DNA from 4 places in the Serratia sp. TSO36 genome. Region 1 is predicted to be linked to each of the others. Evidence: predicted binding sites of a transcription regulator. Region 1 holds the regulator's gene; each other region holds the start of a gene.
What was found. The regulator CRP, encoded in region 1, controls carbon source genes, mostly activating them, when cyclic AMP is high. The targets are predictions, from matches to a motif close to ATGTGANNNNNNTCACAT.
Positions count from the first base shown of each region.

Region 2: a site for CRP is predicted at 1,395-1,412, ahead of ACK3CV_RS08150 (ABC-F family ATPase). Genes of this name have one in related genera too.
Region 3: a site for CRP is predicted at 756-773, ahead of deoC (deoxyribose-phosphate aldolase). Genes of this name have one in related genera too.
Region 4: a site for CRP is predicted at 833-850, ahead of yrbN (protein YrbN). Genes of this name have one in related genera too.

Region 1 covers NZ_JBJZOU010000026.1:50,445-52,647, forward strand. The annotation lists gene ACK3CV_RS23300 (OsmC family protein) at 1-388, opposite strand, end outside; gene crp (cAMP-activated global transcriptional regulator CRP) at 771-1,403, shown strand; gene ACK3CV_RS23310 (YccS/YhfK family putative transporter) at 1,454-2,203, shown strand, end outside.
Region 2 covers NZ_JBJZOU010000010.1:221,742-223,944, forward strand. The annotation lists gene ACK3CV_RS08145 (MFS transporter) at 1-760, opposite strand, end outside; gene ACK3CV_RS08150 (ABC-F family ATPase) at 1,438-2,203, shown strand, end outside.
Region 3 covers NZ_JBJZOU010000006.1:115,383-117,585, forward strand. The annotation lists gene ACK3CV_RS03615 (NupC/NupG family nucleoside CNT transporter) at 1-625, shown strand, start outside; gene deoC (deoxyribose-phosphate aldolase) at 996-1,775, shown strand; gene deoA (thymidine phosphorylase) at 1,842-2,203, shown strand, end outside.
Region 4 covers NZ_JBJZOU010000005.1:64,242-66,444, forward strand. The annotation lists gene nlpI (lipoprotein NlpI) at 1-740, shown strand, start outside; gene yrbN (protein YrbN) at 863-937, shown strand; gene ACK3CV_RS02515 (DEAD/DEAH family ATP-dependent RNA helicase) at 927-2,203, shown strand, end outside.

The DNA.
Region 1 (2,203 bases):
CGAAGCTGTGGGTCACCGTGGCGGCCTTGTTGAGCATCAGCGCCACCGAGCAGTACTTCTCCGCCGACAGGTTCACCGCACGCTCGACGATCTTGTCGGTCAGATCCTGGCCGGTAACGATGAAATGCAGGTTGATATGGGTGAACAACCGCGGAGCTTCTTCGCGGCGCTCGGAGGTCAGCTTCACCTCGCAGTCGCGCACGTCGTTGCGCCCTTTTTGCAGGATGGACACCACGTCGATCGCGCTACAGCCGCCCACCGACATCAGCACCATCTCCATCGGGCTGGGTGCTTTATCGCCGGCGTTGCCGTCCATCAGCACCTGGTGGCCGGAGGCCGATTCACCCAAAAACGTTAACCCTTCCACCCATTTAACTCTTGCCTGCATTCTGGTCACTCCGGTTGATTTCTTAAAATCAGAGTACGCTTTCGCATAGAAACAGGCAACGTAACCTGATGCTAATCATGCTGAAGCGAGACAACACGAGACACCCGCCTTACTCTGTGCTACAAACAGAGCCGCAATAAATCTTTCCGGGACACTGAATTTCAGGGAAACGCCCAGAGAAAGGCTCCTTTACCGGTATGTTAACAGAATGTAGCTTGCAGCGCTTACGGCAAGTTAATATGCTAGAGCGACAGCGTATTTTTATGACACGCCTCAAAACTTGCCGGTAGCCCTCGCTCATGATTGCGGCTACAGGCGGGTTTTACAGGGAACTCTGACCCCTGTGACACAAGGCAGCGATAACAACAGAGGATAACAGCGAATGGTTCTCGGCAAACCGCAAACAGACCCTACTCTCGAATGGTTCCTGTCTCATTGCCATATCCACAAATATCCATCGAAGAGTACGCTGATTCACCAAGGTGAAAAGGCCGAAACGCTTTACTACATCGTGAAAGGCTCCGTCGCGGTGCTGATCAAGGATGAAGAAGGTAAAGAGATGATCCTGTCCTACCTCAACCAGGGGGATTTCATCGGCGAGCTCGGATTGTTCGAAGAAGGCCAGGAGCGCAGCGCCTGGGTTCGCGCGAAAACCGCCTGTGAAGTGGCCGAAATTTCCTACAAGAAATTCCGCCAGCTGATCCAGGTGAACCCGGACATCCTGATGCGTCTGTCCGCCCAAATGGCGAGCCGCCTGCAGGTCACCTCCGAAAAAGTGGGCAACCTCGCCTTCCTGGACGTGACCGGCCGCATCGCGCAAACCCTGCTGAATCTGGCGAAGCAACCCGACGCCATGACTCACCCGGACGGCATGCAGATCAAGATCACCCGTCAGGAGATCGGCCAGATCGTCGGCTGCTCGCGCGAAACCGTTGGCCGTATTCTGAAAATGCTGGAAGATCAAAACCTGATTTCCGCCCACGGCAAAACCATTGTCGTCTACGGCACCCGTTAATCCCTGAAGAAACGGCGCAATCTGCGCCGTTTTTTTATCTGCTCTCTGCCATGTGGCGCCGCCTGATCTACCACCCGGAAATCAACTACGCACTGCGACAAACGCTGGTGTTGTGCCTGCCGGTGCTGTTCGGCTTGTTGATAGGCCAGCTGCAGCTCGGCCTGATGTTCTCTCTGGTGCCCGCCTGCTGCAATATCGCCGGTCTGGACACGCCGCATAAGCGCTTCTTTAAACGGCTGGTGGTTGGCGGCTCGCTGTTCGCCTTCAGCAGCGTGCTGCTGCAACAAGCCCTACTGTGGCACGTGCCGCTGCCGGCTCTGATGCTGGGCCTGGCGCTGCTGCTCGGCGTCACCGGTGAAATCAGCCCGCTGCACGCCCGGCTGTTGCCGGCGGCGCTGGTGGCCGCCATCTTCGCCCTCAGCACGGCCGGCACGGTGCCCATCTGGCAGGCGCCGCTGCTGTACGCCATCGGCACCGTCTGGTACGGCTTATTCACCTGGTTCTGGTTCAAGCTGTGGAAAGAGCAGCCGATGCGCGAGACGCTGAGCCAGCTCTACCTGGAACTGGCAGACTATTTCGAGGCCAAATACTCGCTGCTGACCCAGCACACCGATCCGCAAACCGCGCTGCCGCCGCTGCTGGTGCGCCAGCAAAAGGTGATGGATCTGATCAGCCTGTTGTACCAACAGCTTAATTTCCTGCCGCACGCCAACAACCTCGAGCAAAAGCGCCTGCAGCGCGCCTTTCAGGTGGCGATGGACCTGCAGGAGCACATCACCGTCAGCCTGCATCTGCCGGAG
Region 2 (2,203 bases), on a different contig from region 1:
TCAATACGCCCAGCAACAGATCTTTGGCATGATTACTCACCAGATCCCATACCGGATTCAGCGGCGACCGCGCGTGAGCCGGCGCCTCTCCACTGTAGGTCTCTTCCAGATGTTTGCGAATATAGATGCCGACGGGAATGATCAACAAACCGATGATGAACGGCACGCGCCAGCCCCAGGCATACAGCGCCTGCTCCGGCAGAAAATAGGTGAGCGCCAGCCCGCAAGAGGCGCCGAGCAGGGCGCTGACGCCCTGGCTGATCGCCTGCCAACTGACGAAAAAGCCGCGCTGATTGGCCCCGGCGGACTCCAGCAGAAGCGTAGTCGCTGAGCCCACTTCACCGCCGGCGGCAAACCCCTGAATCAGGCGGCCAACCACGATCAGCACCGGCGCCAGAACGCCGATTTGCGCATGGGTGGGCGCGAAGGCGATCAGCGCGGTGCCGACGCCCATCAGCACGATGGTCATCAGCATGGCGGCCTTGCGGCCGACCCGATCGGCATAGGCACCCAGCACCATGCTGCCCAGCGGGCGCATGATAAAGCCGACGCCGAACACCGCCACCGACATCAACAAGGAGCCGTAGGCGCTGTCGCTGGGAAAATAGAGTTTGCCGATAATGGCGGCAAAGAAGCTGTATACGGTGAAGTCGAAAATCTCCAGGCCGTTGCCCAGGCTGGCGCCGACAATGACTTTGTAATTTACCGCGCCCTTCTCCGCCGTTTGGCTTTTGGGCAATGCGTTTTCAGCAGTGTTCATCGTTGTCTCTCGCGATAGGTGGACGGTGTGTTGTTATTATTTTCTGGCCGGGGGGGCGTTATCCGGGGCGGCGATAACCGAGCCCCGAAACGCCAACAAAACGGCAACGTCACGTTTACATATACTTGTATGTACAAGCATATGCAATATGAGAGTAGTTAGCGCGATAACGGTGGTTTGATTTTTACATCTTACTGTATTTAATTGTTTTTATTTGGTTTTTCCTGTTATCTGAACGAATGTGCCATGTCGGTTTAGTGAGCTGTAACGCATTAATCCTCTAAAAAACCTTGGTATTTAAGAAGGCGGTCACAAAATGTCGCGTATAGCAGAATGTGTGGCGATAGTCGGAAAAAACTAGAATTAAATAGAGACGTGTTGGCTGTATTAATGATTTTCATAAGATGAACAGATACGATTTATTCGTGCCTGGGGCGGTTCTGGGGAGAATAAATGTCATTTTTAAGTTTAATTAATATATTTGGCGAATTGGTTTCAAATATTGTACGGCTTGCTGCGTGAAATCTCGCCGTGAATTTTATCGGTATTATTCAACCCAGCTATGACTCATCCGTCGTCACCGCTCAAAATGTCACCAAAACTTCCCGCGATCTCTTAACCCCGTTGTGGCATAATGCGCGCCAAATCACATTCCCTATGTATAAAGAGCGAGCGCTGTGTTAAGCACCAACAACATCACCATGCAGTTCGGCAGCAAGCCGTTGTTTGAAAACATCTCTGTTAAATTCGGCGGCGGCAACCGTTATGGCCTGATCGGCGCCAACGGCTGCGGCAAGTCCACCTTTATGAAAATCCTCGGCGGCGATTTGGCGCCGACCGGCGGCAACGTGTTCCTCGATCCGAACGAGCGCCTGGGTAAACTGCGTCAGGATCAGTTCGCCTTCGAACAGTACAGCGTGCTGGACACCGTGATCATGGGCCACACCGAGCTGTGGGCGGTGAAGGAAGAGCGCGACCGCATCTACGCGATGGCGGAGATGAGCGAAGAAGACGGTTATAAAGTGGCCGATCTGGAAGTCGCCTACGGCGAGATGGACGGTTACACCGCCGAAGCGCGCGCCGGCGAACTGCTGCTTGGCGTCGGCATTCCGGTGGAACAGCACTATGGCCCGATGAGCGAAATCGCGCCGGGCTGGAAGCTGCGCGTGTTGCTGGCGCAGGCGCTGTTCTCCGATCCGGAAATCCTGCTGCTCGACGAACCGACCAACAACCTGGACATCGATACCATTCGCTGGCTGGAGCAGGTGCTGAACGAACGCAACAGCACCATGATCATCATCTCGCACGACCGTCACTTCCTGAACATGGTCTGCACCCACATGGCGGATCTGGACTACGGCGAACTGCGCGTTTATCCGGGCAACTACGACGAATACATGACCGCCGCCACCCAGGCGCGTGAACGTCTGCTGGCCGACAACG
Region 3 (2,203 bases), on a different contig from region 1:
GCTGATGGTGCCGGAAACCGAGCAGACCCACGATAAAGACGATGCGATGAAGCTGATCGCCGAAGAGGATCGTCCGGCCAACGTGATCGACGCGGCGGCTTCCGGCGCGGCCTCCGGCATGCAGCTGGCGCTGAACGTCGGTGCGATGCTGCTGGCGTTTATCGCGTTGATCGCTTTGCTTAACGGCATTCTCGGCGGCATCGGCGGCTGGTTCGATTATCCGCAGCTGTCGCTTGAACTGATCCTCGGCTGGGTGTTCTCGCCGATCGCCTTCCTGATCGGCGTGCCGTGGAGCGAAGCGATGACCGCCGGTTCGTTCATCGGCCAGAAGATCATCGTCAACGAGTTCGTCGCCTACATGAACTTCGGCGCCTATCTGCGTCCGGACGACGTAGTGGCGGCGGAAGGCCTGCAGGTGCTGTCGGCCCACACCAAGGCGATCATCTCCTTCGCGCTGTGCGGCTTCGCCAACCTTTCCTCGGTGGCGATCCTGCTGGGCGGTCTGGGCAGCATGGCGCCCAATCGTCGCCACGACATCGCGCGCTTCGGTCTGAAGGCCGTGGCGGCGGGCACGCTGTCCAACCTGATGAGCGCCACCATCGCCGGCTTCTTCCTGGCGCTGTAAGCCATCCCGAGGCTCGCGACGGCGCGACCGATCGCGGGACTCCGCCTATGCTCTAAGCAACGCGGGTGCGTGCCGCACCCGCGATCTTCAGCCGCTTCTTTAGCGAATTTGTGAACGATATCGCGTTATTTTGTGATGCTCTTCACATATAATTCCGGTCTGTTACAGTGCTATTTCATATAGTGTGACGATGAACGCGAATCGCCTCCGGCATTCGTGTTCAAATAGCTATTACTGGCCGGCCGCAAGGCGGGTGGCCATGTGCGGTGAGAAGGATCTCAGTTGCCGCCGCGGGAACGCCGTTCCCCAGCGCTATCTTCATGGAACCAAGTCCGCTCGCCAACACCCAGGTACTCAGTTGGAGAGTTTTATGACCGAATTAACCGCAGCAGCGCAACGTGCGCTGAATTTGATGGATTTAACCACGCTGAATGATGATGACACCGACGAGAAAGTGATCGCGCTCTGTCGTCAGGCCAACAGCCCGGCCGGCCACACGGCGGCCATCTGCATCTACCCGCGTTTTATCCCGGTGGCGCGTAAGGCGCTGCGTGAGCAAGGCACGCCGGATATCCGCATCGCCACCGTGACCAACTTCCCGCATGGCAACGACGATATCGACATCGCGCTGGCGGAAACCCGCGCGGCCATCGCCTATGGCGCGGATGAAGTAGACGTGGTGTTCCCTTACCGCGCGCTGATCGCCGGCAACGAACAGGTCGGCTTTGAGCTGGTGAAACAGTGCAAGCAGGCTTGCCAGGCGGCCAACGTGCTGCTGAAAGTGATCATCGAAACCGGTGAACTGAAGCAGGCCGATCTGATCCGCAAGGCGTCCGAGATCGCCATCAAGGCCGGGGCGGACTTTATCAAGACCTCCACCGGCAAGGTGTCGGTCAACGCCACGCTGGAAAGCGCCGAGCTGATGATGTCGGTGATCCGCGATATGGGCGTGGCGAAGACGGTGGGCTTCAAGCCGGCCGGCGGCGTGCGCACCGCAGAGGATGCGCTGCATTATCTGCAGCTTGCCGATCGTATTCTGGGCGAAGGCTGGGCCGATGCGCGGCATTTCCGCTTTGGCGCTTCCAGCCTGCTGGCCAGCTTGCTGGCCGCGCTGGGCCACCAGACCCAGACCGCCGGCGGCGGCTACTGATCGATTTCGTTGGCGGGCGCCAGGCGCGCCCGTCTGCACCGACTCTCGGCGACACAGGGGGATGCCTTGTTCCTGGCTCAAGAAATTATTCGTAAGAAACGCGACGGCCAGCCGTTAAGCGAAGCGGAAATCCGCTTTTTCATCAACGGCATTCGCGACAACGTGGTGTCGGAAGGGCAGATCGCCGCGCTGGCGATGACCATTTATTTCCATGATATGAGCATGCCGGAGCGCGTGGCGCTCACCATGGCGATGCGCGATTCCGGCACCGTGTTGGACTGGAAAAGCCTGGCGCTGAACGGCCCGATCGTCGACAAGCATTCGACCGGCGGCGTGGGCGACGTGACCTCGCTGATGCTCGGCCCGATGGTGGCGGCCTGCGGCGGCTATGTGCCGATGATCTCCGGCCGCGGCCTGGGGCATACCGG
Region 4 (2,203 bases), on a different contig from region 1:
AAATTCTTGCCAGCCGGGCACTGACGGATGACGAACGCGCACAGCTTTTATATGAGCGCGGTGTGCTGTATGATAGCCTCGGGTTACGTGCATTAGCGCGCAATGATTTCTCGCAGGCGCTGGCGATACGTCCCGACATGCCGGAAGTTTTCAACTACCTGGGCATTTACTTAACGCAGGCAGGCAATTTTGATGCTGCCTATGAAGCGTTTGATTCTGTACTAGAGCTTGATCCAACTTACAATTACGCGCGTTTAAACCGGGGCATCGCACTGTATTATGGCGGCCGCTTCCCGTTGGCGCAGGATGATCTGCAGGCGTTTTATCAAGACGACCCAAACGATCCCTTCCGTTCGTTATGGCTGTATCTGGTGGAGCGAGAAATCGATCCCAAGAAGGCCGAGGTAGCGCTTCAGCAGCGCTATGACAAAGCGGACAGAGGGCAATGGGGATGGAATATTGTCGAATTCTACCTGGGCAAGATCAGCGAAAAAACGCTGATGGAACGCCTCAAGGCAGATGCAACGGATAACACTTCGCTCGCTGAGCATCTCAGTGAAACTGACTTCTATTTGGGTAAACACTACCTGAGTCTGGGGGACAAGGACACCGCTTCGGCGCTGTTCAAACTGACGGTGGCTAACAACGTTCACAACTTCGTTGAGCACCGCTATGCATTGTTGGAATTGGCGCTTTTGGGCCAAGAGCAAGACGACCTATCGGAATCGGACCAGCAATAGCTGACGAACACCTATCAGCCTGATGAACATTGGTTTTTAACCAAAGTTATCGCCTTCACGGGCGAGGGCTTTTTTGTTCGTTTTATAATCTAATTTGAGCCGGTTCACACTTTTCAATGAAAATGACTGAAAATTTTCTCGACGAGTTATGTAGACTGGCTGCCATTATTAATGAGGCACGTGTACATGACGACTGAGTTTGAAACCTCTTTTGCTGATCTGGGGCTGTCTGCTCCAATCATTTCCGCCCTGAACGATCTGGGCTATGAAAAACCATCTCCGATCCAGGCTGAGTGTATTCCTCACCTGTTGAACGGCCGCGACGTGCTGGGCATGGCACAGACCGGTAGTGGTAAAACTGCAGCGTTCTCGCTGCCGCTGCTGCACAACCTGCAGGCAGACCTGAAAGCACCTCAGATCCTGGTGCTGGCACCGACCCGCGAACTGGCGGTTCAGGTTGCCGAAGCGATGACCGATTTCTCCAAACACATGAACGGCGTCAACGTGGTAGCCCTGTACGGCGGCCAGCGTTACGACGTGCAGCTGCGCGCTCTGCGCCAGGGCCCGCAAATCGTTGTGGGTACCCCAGGCCGCCTGCTGGACCACCTGAAACGCGGCACCCTGAGCCTCTCTAACCTGAGCGGTCTGGTGCTGGATGAAGCCGACGAAATGCTGCGCATGGGCTTTATCGAAGACGTAGAAACCATCATGGCTGAGATCCCGGCTGAACATCAGACCGCGCTGTTCTCCGCCACCATGCCGGAAGCGATCCGTCGCATCACCCGCCGCTTTATGAAAGAGCCGCAGGAAGTGCGCATCCAGTCCAGCGTGACCACCCGTCCGGACATCAGCCAGAGCTACTGGTCGGTGTACGGCATGCGTAAAAACGAAGCGCTGGTGCGTTTCCTGGAAGCCGAAGACTTTGACGCGGCGATCATCTTCGTTCGTACCAAGAACGCGACCCTGGAAGTGGCCGAAGCGCTGGAGCGCAGCGGTTACAGCAGCGCCGCGCTGAACGGCGACATGAACCAGGCACTGCGTGAGCAGACCCTGGAGCGCCTGAAAGACGGTCGTCTGGATATCCTGATCGCGACCGACGTTGCGGCCCGCGGCCTGGACGTTGAGCGCATCAGCCTGGTTGTCAACTACGACATCCCGATGGACTCCGAGTCTTACGTTCACCGTATCGGCCGTACCGGTCGTGCGGGCCGCGCCGGCCGCGCGCTGCTGTTCGTGGAAAACCGCGAACGCCGCCTGCTGCGCAACATTGAACGCACCATGAAGCTGACCATCCCGGAAGTGGAACTGCCGAACGCAGAACTGCTGGGCGAGCGCCGTCTGGCCAAGTTCGCCGCAAAAGTTCAGCAGCAGCTGGAAAGCAGCGATCTGGATCTGTACCGCGCACTGCTGACCAAACTGCAGCCGGAAGAAGAGCTGGATATGGAAACCCTGGCCGCAGCGCT